Regions from separate parts of the Shewanella sp. SM29 genome, predicted to be linked through region 4. Evidence: predicted binding sites of a transcription regulator. Region 4 holds the regulator's gene; each other region holds the start of a gene.

Region 1 (5,486 bases), on a different contig from region 4:
CGTTATAACCAAGACGATTACACCCAAGCGGGTAATTTGTATCGCATCTTCTCTGAAGTGGAGAAAGCGCGCCTAGTGGCAACAATTTCGGGTTCATTAAGTCAAGCGAGTTTAGATGTGCAGCAACGTATGGTGGCGCATTTTACTCAAGCCGATGCGGATTACGGACAACGTATTAAACTGGCATTAGGTCTTTAAACTGTTGCTGTTGCGAATGTTTGAATAATAGTAGAAACGATAAAACTGAGTAGGAAGCCTCTACTCAGTTTTTATTATCAGCGACAACAATATTAACATTCTCGTTAATGTGCTCTTAGGCTGCAATGAGTGCTGCGTTAGGGCTATTTAGTTGCTTTAACAATCCAAATGCTTGCTGCATTTTATCCTCGGTTACGATAAATCCTATAAATGTTTCATCCACGTCGAATGCTTTAATACAGCTTCCTTGAGCATCAATATCGACTTGCCAGCGATGGACGCCATTCACTGTTATACCGCTGAGCTGCATAGGTAACAGTGGCGTTTTCACTTTAATTAGCATGGCGGGAAAATTCACTGCTGTCGGTTGGTTCAGTAATGTGTTCGCTAGCGCATTGGCGCTCAGTAACGCAGGTTGCAAATAGGCCCTATTTTGGCCGTTGATTTGGGCGCAATCACCTAGCGCATAAATATGGGCATCGTTGGTTTGTAAGCATTCGTTAACGACGATACCTTTATTGACCTCTAGCCCCGCATGCTGGGCAAGTTGACTGTTAGGGAGAAGTCCCGCTGCACAGATAACCGCATCACAAATAAACCGCTGGTCATTATCTAGGCACACAGAGATACTGCCATCTTGGTGTTGCAGTTGGCTGACTCGGGTTTGCAATTGCACTGTGACGTTATACTGCTTTAGTACAGCGGTCAGTTTGTGGCTTAACATTTCGGGTAGCATATTCGGCATTAAGCTCGCTTGTGGATCGACCAAAAACACTTGCTTACCTGCAGTTGCTAAGTCCATTGCCAGTTCAACTCCGACCAAACCAGCACCGATAACCAGTACTCTCCTCGCGCCATGGATGTCTGCTTCGCAGGCCTGATACTCCATTAAGCTGTTAACTGTGTGGATGATATCGACGCCATCCCCCTCTATAGGTGGAATAAAGGGTCGTGCACCCGTGGCAAGCACTAATTTTTTGTACGCAATTTCGCGTCCTTGATGGCAACAGACTACCTGACGAACTTTATCTATTTTTATGACTTCACAGTGATTTATTACATCAATTTGTTGCTCATGTGCAAATTCAGTCGCGGTCAATTTTATGAGGTCTGACGCCATTTTTTTAAGGCTAAACACATGGCTTAAATCTGGTTTATGGTATTCGTCACCAGAGTCGGCTGTGATAACTGTAATCGGTTGTTCGCGGTTTAAACGTCGCAGTGTTTTGACTAGCTGATATGCCGCGAATCCACTGCCGATAATGACGATAGGTTTAGACATTAGTCACCTCATTTTTTATGATAGCGAAAACGCTTTTACCTAGGCCACATTCGGGACAGAGGAAGTCTTCGGCCACTTGAGTCCAAGGTGTGCCAGCAATGACATCTTGATTAGGCTCTCCTTTTTCAGGGTCGTAAACCCATTGGCAAACGGTGCAAATCATTGATTGTGTATCATTTAATTCGCACGCTTTTGTTGCAATCGGTGCCGTCACAGGGACGTTATTAGTAGCAGTATTTTCAGCTATTTGACTGGCTGTGGTGGCTTGGTTAGGTTTTGACATGACTTGATTAATGATAGAGCGACTATTCGCGCTATCGAGGGGACGCAATGCCCATTCTCGCGCGATTCGCTGGCCGTGCTGACGGCATTCTTGCATCGCATCTCGATCGGGACGCCATTTGACTTTTAATCCCACCGAGGTTTCAAAACCAGCATCCATCAAACGAGTGTGAATTCTATCGACTGCGCCGCCATTCCAGCCATAACTACCAAAAGCTGCCGCCTTTTTATTGCGAAAACGCAGGCCCGTGATTTCTTCAAGCATGGCGGCAATTTTAGGCATCATCACATTATTCATGGTGGATGAGCCGACTAAAATACCTTTTGACCTAAATGCCTGTGCAAGGATTTCGTTTTTATCATGACGTGCGACGTTATACACTTTTACTGCTACATTGGGGTCAACATCATGAATACCTTGAGCAATACCGTCGGCCATCATGCGAGTATTATTGGACATAGAGTCGTAGAAAATCGTGATGCGGTCTTCTTGATAAGCGTCGGCCCAAGCTAAATATTGGTGAATAATTTGGGCAGGATTATCACGCCACACAATGCCGTGTGAAGTTGCGATCATATCTACAGGTAAATTAAAGCTTAATACTTCGTGAATTTTAGCCGTCACTAGGCTGCTAAAGGGCGTTAAAATGTTTGAGTAGTACCGTAGGCATTGTTCCATTAATTCATTTTGATCAACCTCATCATTGAATAAATGTTCGTCGCAATAGTGTTGGCCAAAGGCATCGTTACTGAATAAAACCGCATCTTCGGTGAGGTATGTCATCATGCTATCTGGCCAATGCAACATAGGTGCTTCGATAAATATCAGTTGCTTACCATTGCCTATCGCTAAACTATCCCCTGTCTTTACGGTAATGAAATTCCATTCTGGGTGGTGGTGATGTCCTACAATGGAGTCGACCGCATTTTCACTGCAGTAAATTGGAGTGTTAGGAATTTTGGCCATTAATGCAGTCAGGGCGCCTGAGTGGTCTTCCTCTGCATGGTTCATCACAATATAGTCTATATCGGTTAAATTAATTTCAGCTTCAAGATTTTGTAAGAATTGCTGGCTAAAACGATGATCAACTGTATCAATTAACACGGTTTTTTCTTCACGGATAAGGTAGCTATTGTAGCTTGTGCCTTTAGTTATTTTGTACTCAGTACCATGAAAATCTTGCACTTCCCAATCGCGTTGACCCACCCAGTGGATATTGTTTTTTACATGAATAGTCATAAATACACCTGTGATAATTAATAATGAATGCGCTACGTAAATCTTGCTTATTTAGTTAAATCTCTTATTGCACTCACTATGCCAACATTGTAAGACGTTGATTTTTATTGGTATTAACGTATTTCAACATTTGAAATCACTTGTTGGTGTCATAATGACAATTTGACATTGGTCAAATTGACATTACACTGTTGTCAATATGACTTTATTTGACTGTGGATGTGCTATGAGTGCCCATGCTGATTTAACTCAGTTAGCCTTAGATTTAACTGTCGGCGTGTCGACGCAAGACAGATTTGAGCGTTTGTTGGCAGTGGTCAGGCGGCGTGTCAATTGTGATGCTGCGGCATTATTGGCATTTCGGGAGCAGCAATTTGTCCCCTTGGCGATAGATGGGCTCTTTGCCGAAGTGTTAGGGCGGCGCTTTCAAATTAGTGAGCATCCGAGATTAGAGGCTATCGCCCGTGCTGGCGATGTGGTTCGTTTCCCTGCCGACAGTGAACTTCCCGATCCGTATGATGGTTTAATTCCACATCATAGTGCGAACTTACATGTACATGCTTGCATTGGTTTACCACTAATCGCGAACGATCGCTTAATTGGGGCGCTCACCATTGATGGTTTCAACCCTCATCAGTTTGATGGTTTTAGTGATAGCGAGTTGCGTGTGATCAGCGCACTGGCCGCAGCCAGTCTTAATACTGCGTTATTGATGCAACAGCTAGAATCCCAAGTTGTTGAAGTTTCCAATGGCACTGAGGTGCTCAATCGTCCTGCTAGTCAGCAGGAGATCATAGGGCAATCCACACAGATCCAATCGCTAAAGCAGCAGATAAGTGCCGTGGCAGGCACTGACTTATCGGTATTAATTACCGGCGAAACCGGTGTGGGTAAGGAGTTAGTGGCCGCGGCGATACATAATCAATCGACCAGAGCCGATAAATCACTTATCTATTTGAACTGCGCTGCATTGCCGGAGTCCGTCGCCGAAAGCGAGTTATTTGGGCATGTAAAAGGGGCATTTACGGGGGCAATCAGTCATAGGCAAGGCAAGTTTGAACTCGCTGACAAGGGGACCTTGTTTTTAGATGAAATCGGGGAGCTTCCCTTGGGGCTGCAAGCTAAGTTATTGAGGGTTTTACAATACGGTGAATTACAGCGAGTGGGCAGTGATAAGAGCCTAAAAGTTAATACTCGGATTATTGCCGCCACTAATCGAATTCTGCACCAAGAGGCAACGGAAGGGCGCTTTCGTTTCGATCTTTACCATAGGTTGAGCGTATTTCCTATCCACGTAGCACCATTAAGAGAGCGTGGGCAAGATATTGTTATGCTGACAGGTTTTTTTCTTGAACGTTGTAAAGCGAAGTTAGGACTCACCCATATCAATATCACACCCGCAGCGCAGCAGTTATTAGAGCAATACACATGGCCGGGTAATGTGCGTGAGCTAGAGCATGCGATACACAGGGCTGCGGTGTTGGCGAAAGCCGAGCTAAAAACGGCTTACATCAGCTTAAGTGATAAACATTTTCAGCTCGATTCTTTGATGAATCAAGCACACAGAACAGTCGACGAAGATAGGCCATCAGATGCCGCAACGCCAGCCAGTGAATTAGCATTTAGGTCTGAGTCGGCCTGTCGTGAGCGACAATCGCAAGATAATTCCAGTGTTATACTGGGGCTTAAGGCGGCGACTGAGAGATATCAGCGTCAACTTATTCGTCAAGTTTTAGCCGCGAATCAACAAAATTGGGCTGCGTGTGCAAGAATATTGCAAATCGATACAGGTAATTTGCACCGACTTGCAAAACGGTTAGGTTTAAAAGAATAAAATATTGCGTGAAGAAATTTTATTCTGCAGCAAAACCACAGCCTCGATTCTTAGAAGAACAGTGTTGCTACGCCTAAGAGTGCGAACAATACCGCGCAGCCACGGTGTATCCACAACATAGGTAATTTTTCGGCGCTGAAGTGGCCTGCGATCACTACGGGTACGTTAGCAAGCAGCATGCCTAAGGTTGTGCCTGCAACCACCATCGTTAATGAATCGTATTTTGCGGCTAATACCACAGTTACGATTTGCGTTTTATCCCCCATTTCGGCGATAAAAAACAGGATAAAGGTAGCGAGAAAGGGGCCCATTTTATAGAAACGGCTCTCTTCTGCATCGACTTTATCTGGGATTAACACCCAAAGAGCGATCGCGAAGAAGGACGCAGCCACTAAATAACGTGCAAGATCTGGGCTTACCCAGTTAATGGCCCATTGACCAATCCAAGCGGCGGCAAAATGGTTAAATAATGTCGACAGCAAAATACCTAAAATAATGGCGGTTTTATTTTTAAATCTTGCGGCGAGGATTAGTGCAAGTAATTGAGTTTTATCACCAATTTCGGCGATAGCAACCGTAAAGGTTGAGGCAAGTAGGGCTTCCAAGTGTGATCCTTTAGGGGTGGTTATGACATAAGCACAATAAACCGT
Region 2 (5,486 bases), on a different contig from region 4:
AGTTTGGCACGCTTTTCGTCCCCCAGCGCCCAGTAGGTTTTAGATAAACCGAAGAAGAACTCATGACGATAATCCGCTTTTGCCAACGCCCTTTGATACCAAGCCAAGGCTTCATCGTATTGATGCTCATCATAGGCTTGCTGCCCCATGTCATAGTAATAATAGGGATTACGTATTCGCGCTAATTCAAGCACTTTATTAATTTCGGCCCATTCATCAAGCCGCCCCTGATCCCCTAAAATCAAGGCTAAGTTATAAAGCGTTGTCAGATTTTTCGCATCAAACTTGAGTGCATAGCGATAAACCTGTTCGGCCCGCTTTTCATCACCTTTATGCCGGTAAATAATGGCGAGCGTGTTGAGTGAAGGCACAAACTGGCCGACTTTTAAACCCACTTTAATCAAGGCATAGGCCCTGTCTAAATCACCGTTCACCAAAGACTCTGCCGCCATATTGTTGTAAAACATGCTGATTAAGGTCTGCCGATCCACTTGGGTTTTACCGTATCCCCGTAGAGCTCGCTCTGGCATAAAGTCCACTAAAACTGCGGTAGATGACACATAAACTGAATGTGCGTTTTCAGGTGGACGTAAGCGTAAATTCACATGCCCATTGATTAAATAGAAATCACCTTGCTTATCCCATACGGGTTCTATCGCAATATCTTGATACTCAGCACTCACATTCAATATGTCCGCTAACGCAGAAGTCATGACCACTAAAGACATGCAATTACCCGCCCTTTGGGCATAGGTTTCACGGGCAATTTGGGTCAGATTATCTTGATATAGAAAATCAATGTTAGCGCTATTGGTTTGACTCGCATTGATATAACTAGCTAGCCATTCATTGGCTAACATGTTGTTATTATGTGACAAAGTGTATATCCCATAGCGACGTTTTACGTCTGTCACAACCTCGGGGGGCAGATAAAAGATATCCGCAACAGAAGGAATATCGGCCACAGGGGTAAACAGTGAATCGGCAAGTAACGACTCAAGATCCGACGGATTAGGCTCAATGGTCGTCGAGCTACAAGCAAACAATTGACTGAATACAACGCTCAAGATCGTACTCAAGTATACGGCTCGGAATAGTTTCGACATACGCCCTCCCACACCATTAGCTCCTATTTGAGCTTATTACAAATGGTGAAAAAGACGACATAAAATGGTTACAAAAAATGATAATCGCGATCGATTGAAAATAATTGCAAATAATTTAACGAATTAACTATTGTGAAGGTCGGTCAACTTCTATGTATAACTCACGCTGCTGATAATCATACGGCCGATAGTTATGCTCCCCACAGGTAAAATGTCGATAGGGTTTCATGACTGTAACGCAACCTGAGGGTAAAGCCTGCAAAATTTGGATTTGCTGCTGGCGACGAAGCGACTCCTGCCATTCAAAATCCTTGAGCACTTGATCACGCACGGCAAAGGCATCGACAGGCTCACTTGAGCGATTAACGATCACTTCTCCTGCAAAGGCAGAAACCGATATCCAGCCAGAAATGACGATAAGACTTAGTCGCGAAAATTGACCTATTGTTTTTATATTCAAGCTCATAGAACACTCCTTAATTTATACAAGAAAACAGAATTGCTCAGTAATTAAGCTTGCGACCCAGTGCTTAAACTTCAATCACATTGATTACCCATAAAAAAGCAGAGCCTAGGCTCTGCTTCACTATCCCTCGATCCAAGCTAAGTATCAAGGTGAATCACGCGTTAATGTGCAAGTTTAATCAGCCCGCATTTTTGACCGTAACAAACTCAGGATAGGCATCAATACCGCAGTCAGAAGCATCCATACCGTTGTATTCTTCTTCCTCAGTAACACGGATCCCCATGGTTATCTTAATCACATACCAGACTGCAAATGATGAGCAGAATACCCAAGTGAAAATGATCGCTGCCCCCGTCAACTGTCCGGTAATAGTTGCATTGGCATTGGATAATGGCACACACATTAAACCAAGGAAACCAGCCACACCATGTACTGAAATCGCACCGACGGGATCGTCGATCTTAATGCGATCTAAGCCCACAATCGAGAACACCACCACGCCGCCCGCCACTAAACCAATCACACCCGCCATTAACAATGAAGGCGAGAGAGGATCTGCCGTAATTGCCACTAATCCAGCCAAAATACCGTTAAGGATCATGGTCAAATCCGCTTTGCCCCAAATCATCTTACACACGATAAGAGCTGAGATGGCACCAAAAGCCGCTGCAGTATTAGTATTCACAAACACTTTCGCCACTGAGCTTGCATTCGCCGCATCCGACACCATTAATTGCGAGCCGCCGTTAAAGCCAAACCAGCCCATCCACAGAATAAACATACCTAAGGTTGCCATTGGCAAGTTAGAGCCTGGAATAGGATTCACTTGGCCATTAGGCCCGTATTTACCCTTACGCGCACCGAGCAATATCACGCCAGCAATCGCCGCGGTCGCCCCCGTCATATGCACAATACCGCTACCAGCAAAGTCTACAAAGCCCAGTTTAGCGATAAAACCTTGGCCCCAAGTCCAATAACCTTCTACTGGATAGATAACCGCTGTCATCACCACAGAAAAGAACAAGAAAGCCCACAACTTCATCCGTTCCGCCACAGCACCAGAGACAATTGACATCGCCGTTGCCACAAATACAACTTGGAAGAAGAAGTCAGATTCTAATGCATGGCTCGCATCTGCTGATTGCGAACCAATTAAGGTGCCAATTGACGGTAACCAGCCACCTTCAGTGTTATCCACATACATGATGTTGTAGCCAACCAACAGATACATCACACAGGCAATCGCGTACAGCACAACGTTCTTAGTTAAAATTTCAGTGGTATTTTTAGAGCGAACTAAACCCGCTTCTAACATAGCGAATCCCGCCGCCATCCACATGACTAAAGCGCCAGAAATCAAAAAGTAAAAGGTATCGAGTGCAAAGCGTAGTTCAGTGACTGTGCCGCCTAATTTCGTTAATTCTTCCATTGTCAGCCCCTTATAGCGCTTCAGTATCAAGTTCACCCGTACGGATACGGATAGCATGTTCTAAATCAACGACGAAGATCTTACCGTCACCAATTTTCCCCGTATGGGCCGCAGTGGTAATGGCCTCAATCAACATGTCGAGATTTTCAGCCTTAGTGGCAATTTCTAGTTTTACTTTTGGCAAAAAATCCACCTGATACTCGGCGCCGCGATACAACTCTGTATGCCCTTTCTGACGGCCAAAACCTTTCACTTCGGTCACCGTCATGCCCTCAATACCAATTCCGGCGATAGCTTCACGGACATCATCCAACTTAAACGGCTTGATGATAGCGCTGACTAGTTTCATCCTGACCTCCAAAAAAACGCGATTGTTATTAACTTGTATCAAAGGTAATTCAATCATTAGGCCAACAATTTAATCTATTGATTATTATTGGTTTAAATTTTTTAACACTATTTTTTAAGGTTAAAAACGCACCATAATCGAGCACTAACTGGTGCGATGCACTCTTTTAGTGAGCAGTTTAAGTGCGGCAGCTATTCGACCTTAGGCCTATTGGTAACAAGGTTAAATTAGGGTCTACTGGGGGAAGCGTAAATCGAGATGAAATCTGAGCATCACAACACAAGCTCTTAGACAAAAGCGAAGATCATCACTAAGACAATCATCAAGCGCAGAAGGAAGGCCCGATGTTAAAACCAGAAGAATGTGTTCTCGTTATCGTCGATGTGCAAGGAAAACTTGCACAAATCATGGATAACAGTGACAAGCTGCATCAACAACTACAGACCTTAATCCAAGGCGCACAATTATTTGAAATTCCCATACTGTGGTTAGAACAGCTACCCGATAAACTCGGAGCAACTAGCCCTGAGCTGCAAACCTTACTTGCGAAAACCAGCTCACCCATTGCCAAGCAGCATTTTAGCGGCTGGCACTGTGACGCGTTTGCAAAGGCATTAACTAAGACGAATCGCAAACACGTCATACTCGCGGGTATTGAAACCCATGTGTGTGTTTACCAAACCTGTTGTGACCTTATCGAGCAGCAATATTCGGTGCATTTAGTCGCCGATTGCGTATCGTCACGCAGTACTGAGAATAAACAACTCGGGATCCAAATGATGACGGCCAGGGGCGCCCTATTAACTAACGTAGAATCGTTATTATTTGAATTACAACATCAAGCCCAAGGCGAGCGGTTTAGGGCGTTATTAAAACTGATCAAATAGCGACTTAGCCCGTGGTATTTCTTCAGCCAGCATGACCAACGCCTGACATTACTCGATATTTTTTTCCATAAAAAAGCCCCCGCTGAGTCAGCGAGGGCTTTTATTTACATGAGGGGTTAGCTCATATTGAAAACTCAACCGCGATTGATTAAAACCTACTTATAAGTGGCTTCGCGTTTTTTCGCTTCTTCATCCCACTTAGGTAACATGTCTTTCTTAAATGCTTCTTTCTCAGCATTCATCTTTTTCATGTCCATACCTAAGGCTGCTTGTGCTTTAGCTTTAGTAGAGATATCAGGAATCGCAACAGGATCTGTGATGCCTTTTTTACCGAGTAATTGCGCTAACTTCACACGAGCATCAGCAGCTTTACTTACCGAAGTTCCCAGAATACGCAATGCTTCATCCGGTGCGTGAGCTGCAACACCATGGGAAGCAATCGCTAAATCCCAACGCCATTGTGAGTGGCGGATATCTGTCAGTATGGGTTTCATTTCTTCTTCAGTTGCGCCAGCTTTCCACGCAGCCTCTGCTTCAAAGTGTGCTTTGACTAATTGCTCTTCCGCTTTCAACTTCATTTCTTTGACTTTGGCTTTACGCTCATTAGTCACGCCAACCAAAAACTCTTTAGTCTGGCTATGGCAAGTTGCACAGGTTTCTTCAAAACGGTCGAATGGATTGCCCACTTTATGATCGGTAAACTTCTTACCTTCAGCACTGGTCACTTTTGGCATGTGACAGTCAACGCAACTCACATTATTCATGCCATGAATACCCATTTTCCAGGTTTCATACTCTGGATGCTGGGCTTTTAACATTGGTGTCTTAGAAAGGGCGTGTGTCCAATCAGAAAATTGGATTGAGTCATAGTAGACTTCCATTTTTTCAACTGTTGTACCCATATCCCAAGGGAATTTAACAAAATTCTTTTTGTCGTCAGTTTTCTCAAAATAATACTCAACGTGGCACTGAGCACATACCATTGATTCTTTATCTTGTTTAGACGCTTTGCTGAAAGGTGTACCTATAGCTTCAAAAGCACGGTCTGCATAAGGGCGTGAAATACGTAACTTTGGAGAGCTTTTTTCATGGCAATCACCACAACCAATGGTATTTGTCACTTCAGGGCCACCCTTTGACCACTTACCTTTGAAGTAACCATCTTCGCCTTGCTCTTCAATCAAGCGAGGTACGTCAGGGCTCTTACAGCTCCAACATGCCATCGGCATAGGACCATCTTCCGCATTAG
Region 3 (5,486 bases), on a different contig from region 4:
GGTGAACTACCGCGTTATTACCCACAGGGTGAGCCTTCTGTGTGTATTCAGGGCGAATTTCAACCGGATCTTGAACAGGCTGTTTCTTGGCAGCCAGTGAAACGCAAAGTTGAAGGCTGTTTCGCCAATGTAGAGCATGCACTGGAGTTAACTTTATGGCCAGAGATCAATGATTTTTACGGTCATTATTTCTCCGCCCCAGTATTATTTGACTCTAAGTGGGGCACAGGGGAGTTACTGCAAGTCTGGAATGATGACGATTTTAACTGCCTGCAACAAAACTTGATTGGTCATCTGATGATGAAGAAAAAACTGAAGCAGTCACCGACTTGGTTTATCGGTCTGTTAGATGAGGGAGATAAAATGCTCACCATCAATAACAGTGATGGTAGCGTATGGATTGAAATCCCTGGTGAAGTGCAATCTGAGCAATTGTCCTCGAGTTTGACTGCGTTTATTGAAGCATTATCGCCACGGATAGCACCACCCGTTAAACATGAAGAACTACCTATGCCCGCATTAGAACATCCTGGTATTTTCGCCAGTTTTAAACGTATGTGGCAAAACCTTTTCGGTAAACGTTAACTTCTGTGAGCGACATTTTTATTATTAACCTAGGTATTAACTCAACCTAAGCGTGGCTTATTTTAGGTTGAGTTTTGCAAGGGGATAAACAGATGTTATTGATGATCCCAAGACAGATTCGACACTATGCGGCAAGGCTCGCAGCGAAAATGGAACATATCCAATAAAGGTTCATCGAGTTTCCAATCATGACTGCCACAACATGGGCAAGGTCGTGTTTTTTCTGAGGCCAAATCTTGGCCGCCAACGCGATATAAGTAGTAATAGGTCGGGATCTGAGTGAGATATTCGATACGACCGCGCAAATCCCAACCTCTGCGAAATAAATCACTGTCAGGACTCGATAATTCCTCTAGCGCGGCAAATTCTGCCTTAGTGGCCGCCGCCATTTGCAGCTCGTCGCAGGCTTGCCATTCGCTCTGCCAACGGATAATACGTTTATGATCGCCATTAAAGGTTGCGGGTATACGGTACAGGGGAATGGGCAATAAATTGTCGCCGCTGCGTAGGGGCGAGCACATATGCACAAAACTGGTGTATAGCAGTTGCCAGCTGGGTGTTTCGGTATTACTTACTTCAGAATTGATATCCTGACCAATAAACTTTTCCCGCGGCGCGAGTAGTTTAGCGTCGGTTAATTCTACTAAGGCTTTTTTGACCCAAGGGCTGTGATATTTGTGCGCTAAACTGCTTTTCTCTGGCATCAATAAACGCACTCTAAACTCACCGTCATTAAAGGCGACCGCAAATTCTCGTCCTAAGATTTGGCCATTAGCTCGATAGGCTTCAAGGAGCTGATTAATGGCCTTCTCGGCGGCAGATATCGTGGTGTCGGCGAAGCATTCGAAGCGCAGTTCAGTGACAAACATTAAGCTGTTTTTCCTTGGATTTCTAATAAGTTGATGCGTTGTTTAAGTTCAAGCAGTTCGTTTTTTAATTGCATTATTTCTGTTTTTTGCTGCTCAGCATGACGTTCAAAATACGCCTGTTGCATCTGCATGCGCTCGGCGAGCACAGCAAGGGTTAAGGTATCGTTAGTTGCGGGAACGTCAGTTGTAGGGCTGATAGTTTGCAACTCAGCTAAACGCTCGCGATCTGCCTTAGGCATAGATTTAAATTGCTGTAAGCCTTGGATCAATATAGGTAAAGGTAGGCTACTACCTAAACGGGTTTTAATTAAGGCAAGGCTCGGTACTTTACCGCAGGCTTCGAGCGAACGTGCGGCCGCTAATACTTGGTCAAGGGGACTCATAATTAGCAAAATTCCTTAATTTGTTGAATTGTTTAAACCAATTTTAAAATAATAATTAATTTTTTCATTTAAAAACAGTGTGTTGTCTTGTGGCATTTATTTTGCTTATTGTCCAGCCGAAATACCATTTTTTAAGCTTCAATAATAATTACACAGGATGTCATATGATGAACCATAAATTGAATAACAAACTTATCGCCATCACTTTTTTAGGGCTCGCAAGCTTAGGTCTTAGCGGCTGCGTGGTCAATGTCGGTGATGGAGAATCGGGCTGGGATAGCAGCGAATCTTGGGAGAAAGTGCAGGATAAAAATCGCACTAACTTAACCAAACTGAGCTTAGGTATGCCTAAAGACCAAGTGATGATCTTAATGGGCACCGCTGATTTTAGTGAAGCCTATATTCAACAAAGTGCTCAACAAGGTGAAGCCAATAAAGAAGTCTTAGTGTTGTTTTATCGTACCCAGCGTAATAATGGCGATGGAAAAACCACTAAGGATGAATGCACGCCTATCGTGCTGAGCAACAATGCCTTAGTGGGTTGGGGCGAAACGGCTTACGGTAAAATCTGAACCAACGAGTCTTATCGTTTACGTAGCTGAGTGTCTAATTGCTCAATGGGCTCAGTCCAGAGGGCATCGGCTTCTAAACCTTCAATGATAAAGCTCTTTTGGGCAGGGGTCCAAAAGGGCGCTTGGCTTAAATGGATGTGATGGTCGATATCATGGGTTGCAATAAACTGCGCTATGGCCTCGTCGCTACTGTCTAAACCGAGTTGCTCAAACAAGTGGCTTAAGTCTACTGGAGTTGTGTCCATCATTATTTCCTTTTCAGTATAGTGCCTTCGTTTAGAGTAAGCGCCTGATTGAAAAATGCAATCTATGATTAAAATTTGCACTTTTTAGTTTCCTTGGTAGATTAACAGTTACGCATAAAAAAGTGTGAGCTAAGTCAAGGAATGCTAACGATGGACAATGAAATTCTGGAGGACTGCCGCGCAGTCTATTTGACCGCGGAAGACTTACGCATTGCCGCTTCTATTCTCTATAACGCTTACCATGATGATCCTTTTTTTGTTGATTCACTCTTTACTTCAGACAAAGCCGCTTATGAGCAAAAATTGCGCGCCGCAATCAGGGAAGAACTCAATACGTTATGGCAACAAAAACAAGCCCTCATTGGTTTATTCGACCATGAAAGACTCTTTGGGTTAGCCTGTGTAGTTACTCAAGAAGTGCCTTTAGGGGAAGGGCGTTATTGGCATTGGCGCTTAAAGATGTTGTTAGGTACAGGTTGGCAATCGACTCAAGCACTAATGAACAAAGAGTCCAGTATTATTGAACTTTTACCTAGTAAGCACTGCGGTATTTTGCAGTTTATTGCTCTTGCACCAAATGAACAGCACAAAGGACTTGGACATAAGTTAGTGCAAGCTGTGGTGAGTTGGTGTGATGAGCAGCCTGATTTGGATGGCATTGGTGTGTTTGTCGCTCAGGAGAACCACTTGCAACTGTTTACGCAGCATGACTTTGTATCCATAGGCGAGCTGAGTATCGGCAGTGTCCATGGCCAGCTTTTATTCTATTCGGTTCAACAAGATGACTAACTCTTATAAACGTTTCGCCGATTTTTATCCTTTCTATTTATCCCAACACCAGCACCCGACTTGCCGGCAATTACACTTTGTTGGCAGTTGTTTAGTTCTGCTGCTGATTGGCATTGCCTTGGTTTCAGAAGCATGGTGGCTATGTTGGTTTATTCCGGTCGTTGGCTACGGTTTTGCGTGGGTAGGACACTTCGTATTCGAGAAGAATCGACCCGCGACATTTCAGTATCCCTTTTACAGTTTGATGGCTGATTGGGTAATGTTTGCTCAGATGATCAGCGGCTTTTTTAAGCGTTAAAAAAGCCGTCCGAGTGAGATGCCCATGCCCGTGTGAGAGATCGCTTACAAACGCTGTAGGACATAATGTTTTCTTTTTGATTGTTTTTTGTTCTCTTGTGTTTAATTTTAAATAGAATCATTTACTTATGTTTGTTTAGTTTATGTTTTACCGTAATTTCTTTTGTAGTCCGTTCTTTGAGCCGAACAAAAACGTTAGGGTTAACGTAGAATTCACTCATGGCCAAAGCAAATGGATAGCAAGGAAAGCGAAACAGGCCAAAGGGACGCAAGAAGCAACGAATTAAGATTTCAAGGTTGAAATCGCTGACGGTAGGAAAACTCGCCTCGGATAGGCTAAGGAAAAGCAGGATTGCTTTTCAAGGATGATTAGAGACAGTGAGTCGTATCGTCAGGATGATGGATTTCAGGAAGAATACAGGACACGCTTAAGGATTAAGCATGAACTCGAGACAGGATGTGTCGAGGCAAGGATAAAGTATAAGGGTGAACAGCTTGTACTACTCTATGGAAGACAAATTTTTGCAGGATGCAATAGGAAAAAAGTCATAGGAAGTGACAGGCTCTGTAAAATGGATTTACAGGTCAAAGGACTGAGTGTTATCTCACGCAAGTTTGATACACAGGGACGAAAAGGGATTACAGGGACGACGCAGGACGCAAGCAGACGCATGGATGGTGCAGGGAGCACAAATCGAGCAGGACGGCTTACAAAGGATAAATGGGGCGCACTTTAGTTGCGCCCTTTTCTTTGGTTCATTTTCAGTATTAATCTCGCTTTGCCAAGCTATAACGTTATTCACATTGACTTTATCTTAACTCTGCTTAAAGACTTATCACCGTAAAGCATGTTCACCAGTCTTACTTCTCTTATTGCCCAATGATTTACTCTCTGTGTTGACTGTGTTGACTGTGTTGACTGTGTTGACTGTGTTGACTGTGTTGACTGTGTTGACTGTGTTGACTGTGTTGACTGTGTTGACTGTGTTCTGGTCATGCGCCGAATGCTTGTCGAATTTTGAGCGATAGCGGTTTATGCATAAGTCCTTCAGGGGAGAACATCTAGCGCTTTGCTTACTTTTGATTCGAATTGCCATCCTCCGTGTAAGAGATCTCTCACAAGTATGTAAGTAATTTGTAAGTCAAAAGGGTGGTTACGTCTTGTGGCTGGTTATTGTTTTTACTTATATCAGTAAGTTAGTCTATTTTTTGTCAGTTTAACTCACCATCTTCGTTAACATTTTAAATAATCCACAATGAGTACTTTCGTTGGTTGGCGTAGAATTCATCTTGTAGAAGGAATTGCGGGCAACAGGATGTTGGCGATCAGGATGATCGAACAGTGACTAAGGAATGTGGCTTAAGGAATGATAGGGATATAGGCCTTTCAGGATGAAAGAGAGCCAATACCAAGGAAGGGAGTCTATCAAGGATTGATAGACTCATTGCATAGGATGGCAATGGCACAGGGAGTGCAATTGAAATTGAATGGATGCAATACCCGTTTCATGGATGATGATGGAACCGCTCAGGAAAGAGCAAGCTTGGAACTGGATGACCAAGAGATAGGGAAGTACATGAGTACAAGGACCTCAAGGATTGAGCAGGGATGAAGCAGGACGCAGATTGACGCATGGATGGTGCAGGGAGCACAAAAATAGCGGGATAGCTTAACAGAGAATAGGAGGGCGTGGCTTTAGGGCCGCGCCCTTTCTTTTTTAACTTTTACAGTGAGTTATTTTTTAG
Region 4 (5,486 bases):
TACGCCGCGTTATTGATGCCGAAGTGAATTTACGCACGACGCCCATTGCCGATGTGATGACCCGTAACTGCGTCACGATCACGGATAATGTATTGGCCGCCCAAGCGCTGCAAGTGATGGACTCAAAAAACATCAACGGATTAATTGTTATTGATAAAGACCGCCATCCTATCGGCGCTCTTAACATGCTAGACATGGTTAAAGCAGGAGTCATTTAATGCCACAGCAAGGATTTTACGGCCCAATCAGTGATGATGTGTGGCAACGCGCACAAAAGATTAAACTGTTAATCTGTGACGTCGATGGGGTGTTTTCCGACGGCCGTATTTACTTGAGTAATAGCGGCGAAGAGCTCAAAGCCTTCCATACCCGCGATGGTTATGGCGTGCGCTCACTCCTCACCAGCGGTTTCAACCTCGCCGTGATCACAGGACGTCAATCCAAAATCGTTGAAAACCGTATGACAGCCCTTGGTGTTACCCATATTTACCAAGGCGTAGACAATAAGTTCGAGCCCTATGAAGCATTGCTCGCACTTTATGGTGTCACCCCAGAAGAAGTGGCTTATATCGGTGATGATATTGTCGATCTCCCCGTGATGAATGTCGTCGGTTTAGCGGTCAGTGTTGCTGACGGCCACCCCTATGTACGCCAACACGCCCATTTTGTGACTACGCTCAATGGTGGCCACGGTGCACTGCGTGAACTCACAGATCTGTTACTCCTAAGTCAAAATAAATTCACTTCGGCCCATGGAATGAGTATATGAGTCGTGTGACACTCGCGATTATCGCTTTTTTTGGAACTGCACTAGCGCTTTACTGGCAGGTCCAGAACAAACACAGCGGTGATTCCGATAACAGAGTAAAAGATCAAAATACCCCAGATTTCATCGTTGAAGATCTGCGCAGTGTTGAGTTCAATGAGCAAGGACTAGTGAATAGCCGTGTGACGGCGAAACACATGGAACATTATGATTCAACGAATCAAACTTTCTTTACTCAACCTGTTTATCTTGTTTATCCAGACCAAGGTAAAGCACAATGGCAACTCAGGGCAGATCAGGGCAAGCTAAACAAGGAAACTGGCAAGGTTGTATTAGAAAATAATGTTATTATCGATGCCATTAGCCCAGAAGAACCGATTCAGACCTTGTCCACCAGTTATCTGGAACTCGATCTCAACACTATGATAATGACCTCTGACCGTACCATTTACGTCACAGGGAAAGATTTTAATATTCAAGGCCAAGGCCTTTATGCCGACCTCAACGCGCAAGAAGTGCAATTGACCAGTCAGGTAGTAGGAACATATGAAGCAAAATAACGTATTACTTGCCAGCCTAATGCTAATTATGAGCATGAGTGCTTTCGCGAAAGTCGGCGACTTAAAGCAAGAAGTCAAAATTAAAGCTGTGAGCCAAACTGCGGATATCAAAAACAACCAGATCATCTTCTTTGGTCCGGTGGAAGTTACCCAAGGCTCAATAAAAATCCAAGCAAATGAACTGCGTGCATTTTCCGCTGAAGGTGAAAATAGCAAAACTTTGGTCGCCACAGGCAACCCTGCTACGTATAGCCAAATATTAGACGATGGCCGCCCAGCATCGGCAAGCGCGAAAGAAATTCGTTACGATATGGCAAGCCGCACCTTAACACTGAAAGGTATGGCGTCATTAGATCAAGCGGGTAGCCAAGTTACAGGCAATTTAATCCGCTATAACATGATTCAACAGAAATTGATGGCCGAGAGTACTGGCAGTGGTGACGATCGCGTGATCACTATTATTCAGCCAGAAAACTATCAAGATGATGCTAAATCAGATGCTCCAGCGGATAAACCTGTGAAAAAGCAGGACTCTAAATGACCCAAATCACCTTAAGAGCACAAAATCTGGCGAAAAGTTACAAGAGTCGCCAAGTGGTTAAAGACGTCAGTCTGACGGTAAAAACCGGTCAAGTCGTTGGCCTACTCGGTCCAAACGGTGCAGGTAAAACCACGACCTTTTACATGGTTGTCGGGCTAGTGAAGAGCGATAAGGGACATATCTTTATCGACGATGATGATTTAACCGCAGATCCTATGCATCTGCGTGCCCGCAAAGGCATAGGTTACTTACCGCAGGAAGCCAGTATCTTTCGTAAGCTAACTGTTCATGACAACATCATGGCCGTACTGCAAACTCGTAAAGAACTTAAAAACGAAGAACGAGAAGAAGAACTAGAACATCTGCTCGAAGAGTTTCATATCACCCACATCCGTGACAGCCAAGGCATGTCATTGTCGGGTGGCGAACGTCGTCGCGTCGAAATTGCGCGGGCTTTAGCCGCTAATCCTAAGTTCATTTTGCTCGATGAACCGTTTGCCGGCGTCGATCCTATTTCGGTTATCGACATCAAGAAGATTATCGAACAACTCAAAAGTCGCGGCCTTGGCGTACTGATCACAGACCATAATGTCCGCGAGACATTAGATGTATGTGAACATGCTTATATTGTGAGTCACGGAAACCTGATTGCCGAAGGAACTCCAGCAGAGATCTTAGACAATCAGCAAGTTAGGGCTGTGTACTTAGGTGAACAATTCAGGCTATAGTTAATCGAGCGAAGCCAATGGAGGCAATTTACACCGCCATTGGGCTTCACTCAAAATGATAATAAGCGACCTCATCCAACAATAATAACGTAGGGATCAGCGGTAACATGAAAGCGTCACTCCAGCTCAAACTGGGTCAACAGTTAACCATGACGCCACAACTACAACAGGCTATACGTCTGTTGCAACTGTCGTCATTAGAACTGCAGCAAGAGATCCAGCAAGCATTAGATTCTAATCCCCTTCTCGAGCTGGAAGAGGATCAATTCGACGCCACTAAAACCCCTGTAAACCAAACGCTATCCGATACGGATTTCAGTGAATCTAGCACTCTGCCACCAGAAAAAGACAGCTCCACCATAGACACGGCAGAGTCGCTAACCAAAGAATCCATGCCCGATGAGCTCCCCATGGACACCACATGGGATGAAGTGTTTACCGCCTCCCCAAACTCAGGCCCCGGCGGCAGTCGTGAAGACGATATGCCCTTCCAAGGCGAGACCAGTGAAGGTTTGTACGAACACTTAGAATGGCAAAAAAACCTCACGCCGTTTTCTGAAACCGATTTAGCCATTGCCACCGCCATTATTGATGCCATCGACGATCAGGGCTATCTCACCCAAAGCACTGAAGAAATTCTCGAAGCCATGGGTAATCCTGAAGTTGAGCTTGACGAAGTCGAAGCCGTACTCAAGCGTATTCAGCATTTTGATCCCATAGGCGTTGCCGCCCGCGATTTAAGTGAATGCCTGCTGATCCAACTGTCGCATTTCGCCGCTGATACTCCCAACCTAGAAAACGCCCGTATGCTGATCAAAGATCATTTAGATCTGATCGCCGCCCGAGACTTTAGGTTGTTGATGCGTAAGACTAAATTAAAAGAAGATGAATTAAGGGATGGTATAGCACTCATCCAAACCCTCAATCCTCGCCCAGGTTTGTTGATCACGCCCAATAATGACGAATACGTTATCCCAGATGTGTCTGTGTCGAAGAAAAATGGCCGCTGGGTCGTTGAGCTAAATCCTGACTGCATGCCAAAAATCAATGTAAATCAACATTATGCTTCTATGGCACGCAGTACCAAAAACCAAGCCGATAGCCAATTTATTCGCGGCCATCTGCAAGAGGCTAAATGGTTTATTAAGAGCCTAGAAAGCCGTAACGATACTTTGCTTAAAGTTGCTAATTGCATAGTGCAATATCAGCAAGGTTTCTTTGAGTATGGTGAAGAAGCCATGAAGCCTATGGTGCTTAACGATATTGCCGAAGCGGTAGAAATGCATGAGTCCACCATCTCACGGGTCACAACTCAAAAATACATGCATACCCCTAAGGGACTTTTTGAACTAAAATACTTCTTCTCTAGCCACGTCGGTACTGACGATGGTGGTGAGTGCTCATCCACAGCAATCAGAGCCTTTATAAAGAAACTGGTGGCAGCGGAAAACCAGAAAAAACCATTAAGCGATAGCAAGATGGCACAGCTTCTGGCAGAACAAGGGATCAACGTAGCCCGCAGAACCATTGCGAAGTACCGAGAGGCTATGCTTATTCCACCTTCTAATCAGCGTAAAAGTTTATAACCTACAGTGGATATCGGAGGACGTTTCTATGCAAATAAACCTAAGTGGACACCATGTCGAAATTACCGAATCGTTACGTGCATATGTAGAAGAAAAGTTTTCAAAACTTGAACGCCATTTCGAACAGATCAATAATGTGCACGTTGTGCTCAATGTTGAGAAAATGCAACAAATTGCCGAAGCGAGAATAAACCTCATAGGTGGTGAAGTTTTTGCTACTTCAGAGCATGCTGACATGTATGCCGCTATAGACGCCCTGATTGACAAGCTTGACCGTCAGGTTATTAAACACAAAGAGAAGTTAACAAAACACTAATAATGGAACTTTGTACCATACTGCGGCCGGAGTGCACTACCTGCGCCACTCCGGGCAGTAAGAAAAAGGTACTGGAACTCATCAGCGACTTAGTCGCTGCCCAGTACCCGACCCTCTCATCTCAAGAGATATTCGAAAGCCTAGTGGCGCGCGAAAAGATGGGGAGCACAGGTATAGGTAACGGCATCGCCATTCCACATGGTCGACTAGCCGATATAGATCAGCCCATTGCCATACTAATTAAGTGTGAAGAGCCGATAGCATTTGATGCTATCGATAAGCAACCTGTTGATATTTTATTTGCACTACTGGTGCCTGCAGACCAATGTCAGCAGCACTTAAGTACCTTGTCTTGCATGGCCGAAAAGCTGAGCGACAAGCAAATATTAAAGCAATTACGCAAGACGCATGATGAAACGGAACTCTATCAGGTAATCACTGGATGAAACTGGTCATAGTGTCGGGCCGCTCAGGCTCAGGCAAATCTGTCGCCCTTAGGGTACTCGAAGATCTCGGCTATTATTGTGTCGATAACCTTCCCTTGCCATTGATTGGCAGTTTGCTTGAGCAACTCAAAGGCAGTAACGATCTCGTCGCCATCAGTGTCGACGTGCGTAACATGCCTGAGCAGGATAAGGTCTTAGTGAAACAACTCGCTAGCCTACCTCCAGATACTGAGTTAACGAGCTTCTTCCTTAACTCCAGCGATAAAATTCTGCTCAAGCGTTACAGCGAAACCCGCCGTTTGCATCCTTTGTCGAAGAGCCGAGTCTCTTTGCAAGAAGCGATAAAGCTGGAGGGAAAACTGCTCGAGCCTATGTCAAAACTGGTCGATCACTACATAGATACGTCGAATTTGAATATCTATGATTTAAGCGACCAAGTCAGACAAATTCTCCTTGGTAGTGTCGATAAAGAACTCGTGATCAACTTCGAGTCCTTTGGCTTTAAGCACGGAATGCCCACCGAAGCCGACTTTATGTTCGATG

What was found. Region 4 encodes sigma-54, which starts transcription at its own class of promoters, with help from an activator protein. Its sites were predicted from a motif close to GTTGGCACGNNNNTNGNNT; they were not measured.
Region 1: the regulator sigma-54 is predicted to act here: its motif matches at 3,070-3,088, upstream of norV (anaerobic nitric oxide reductase flavorubredoxin).
Region 2: the regulator sigma-54 is predicted to act here: its motif matches at 3,398-3,416, upstream of L5L77_RS04600 (P-II family nitrogen regulator).
Region 3: the regulator sigma-54 is predicted to act here: its motif matches at 1,926-1,944, upstream of L5L77_RS03130 (DUF3192 domain-containing protein).

The regions. Positions count from the first base shown of each region.
Region 1 is NZ_JAKKRN010000010.1:14,436-19,921, forward strand. It holds gene katB (catalase KatB) at 1-198, shown strand, start outside; gene norW (NADH:flavorubredoxin reductase NorW) at 314-1,480, opposite strand; gene norV (anaerobic nitric oxide reductase flavorubredoxin) at 1,473-3,002, opposite strand; gene norR (nitric oxide reductase transcriptional regulator NorR) at 3,229-4,836, shown strand; gene L5L77_RS08770 (TMEM165/GDT1 family protein) at 4,887-5,441, opposite strand.
Region 2 is NZ_JAKKRN010000004.1:238,094-243,579, reverse strand. It holds gene L5L77_RS04615 (tetratricopeptide repeat protein) at 1-1,106, opposite strand, end outside; gene L5L77_RS04610 (hypothetical protein) at 1,234-1,572, opposite strand; gene L5L77_RS04605 (ammonium transporter) at 1,751-3,001, opposite strand; gene L5L77_RS04600 (P-II family nitrogen regulator) at 3,012-3,350, opposite strand; gene L5L77_RS04595 (hydrolase) at 3,695-4,237, shown strand; gene nrfA (ammonia-forming nitrite reductase cytochrome c552 subunit) at 4,393-5,486, opposite strand, start outside.
Region 3 is NZ_JAKKRN010000003.1:169,353-174,838, forward strand. It holds gene syd (SecY-interacting protein) at 1-585, shown strand, start outside; gene L5L77_RS03120 (Zn-ribbon-containing protein) at 681-1,454, opposite strand; gene L5L77_RS03125 (hypothetical protein) at 1,454-1,837, opposite strand; gene L5L77_RS03130 (DUF3192 domain-containing protein) at 2,002-2,409, shown strand; gene L5L77_RS03135 (DUF2789 domain-containing protein) at 2,421-2,654, opposite strand; gene L5L77_RS03140 (GNAT family N-acetyltransferase) at 2,805-3,443, shown strand; gene L5L77_RS03145 (DUF962 domain-containing protein) at 3,436-3,741, shown strand; gene L5L77_RS03150 (hypothetical protein) at 4,635-4,769, shown strand.
Region 4 is NZ_JAKKRN010000012.1:52,493-57,978, reverse strand. It holds gene L5L77_RS10365 (KpsF/GutQ family sugar-phosphate isomerase) at 1-218, shown strand, start outside; gene kdsC (3-deoxy-manno-octulosonate-8-phosphatase KdsC) at 218-769, shown strand; gene lptC (LPS export ABC transporter periplasmic protein LptC) at 766-1,326, shown strand; gene lptA (lipopolysaccharide transport periplasmic protein LptA) at 1,313-1,867, shown strand; gene lptB (LPS export ABC transporter ATP-binding protein) at 1,864-2,595, shown strand; gene L5L77_RS10340 (RNA polymerase factor sigma-54) at 2,703-4,181, shown strand; gene hpf (ribosome hibernation promoting factor) at 4,210-4,497, shown strand; gene ptsN (PTS IIA-like nitrogen regulatory protein PtsN) at 4,500-4,943, shown strand; gene rapZ (RNase adapter RapZ) at 4,940-5,486, shown strand, end outside.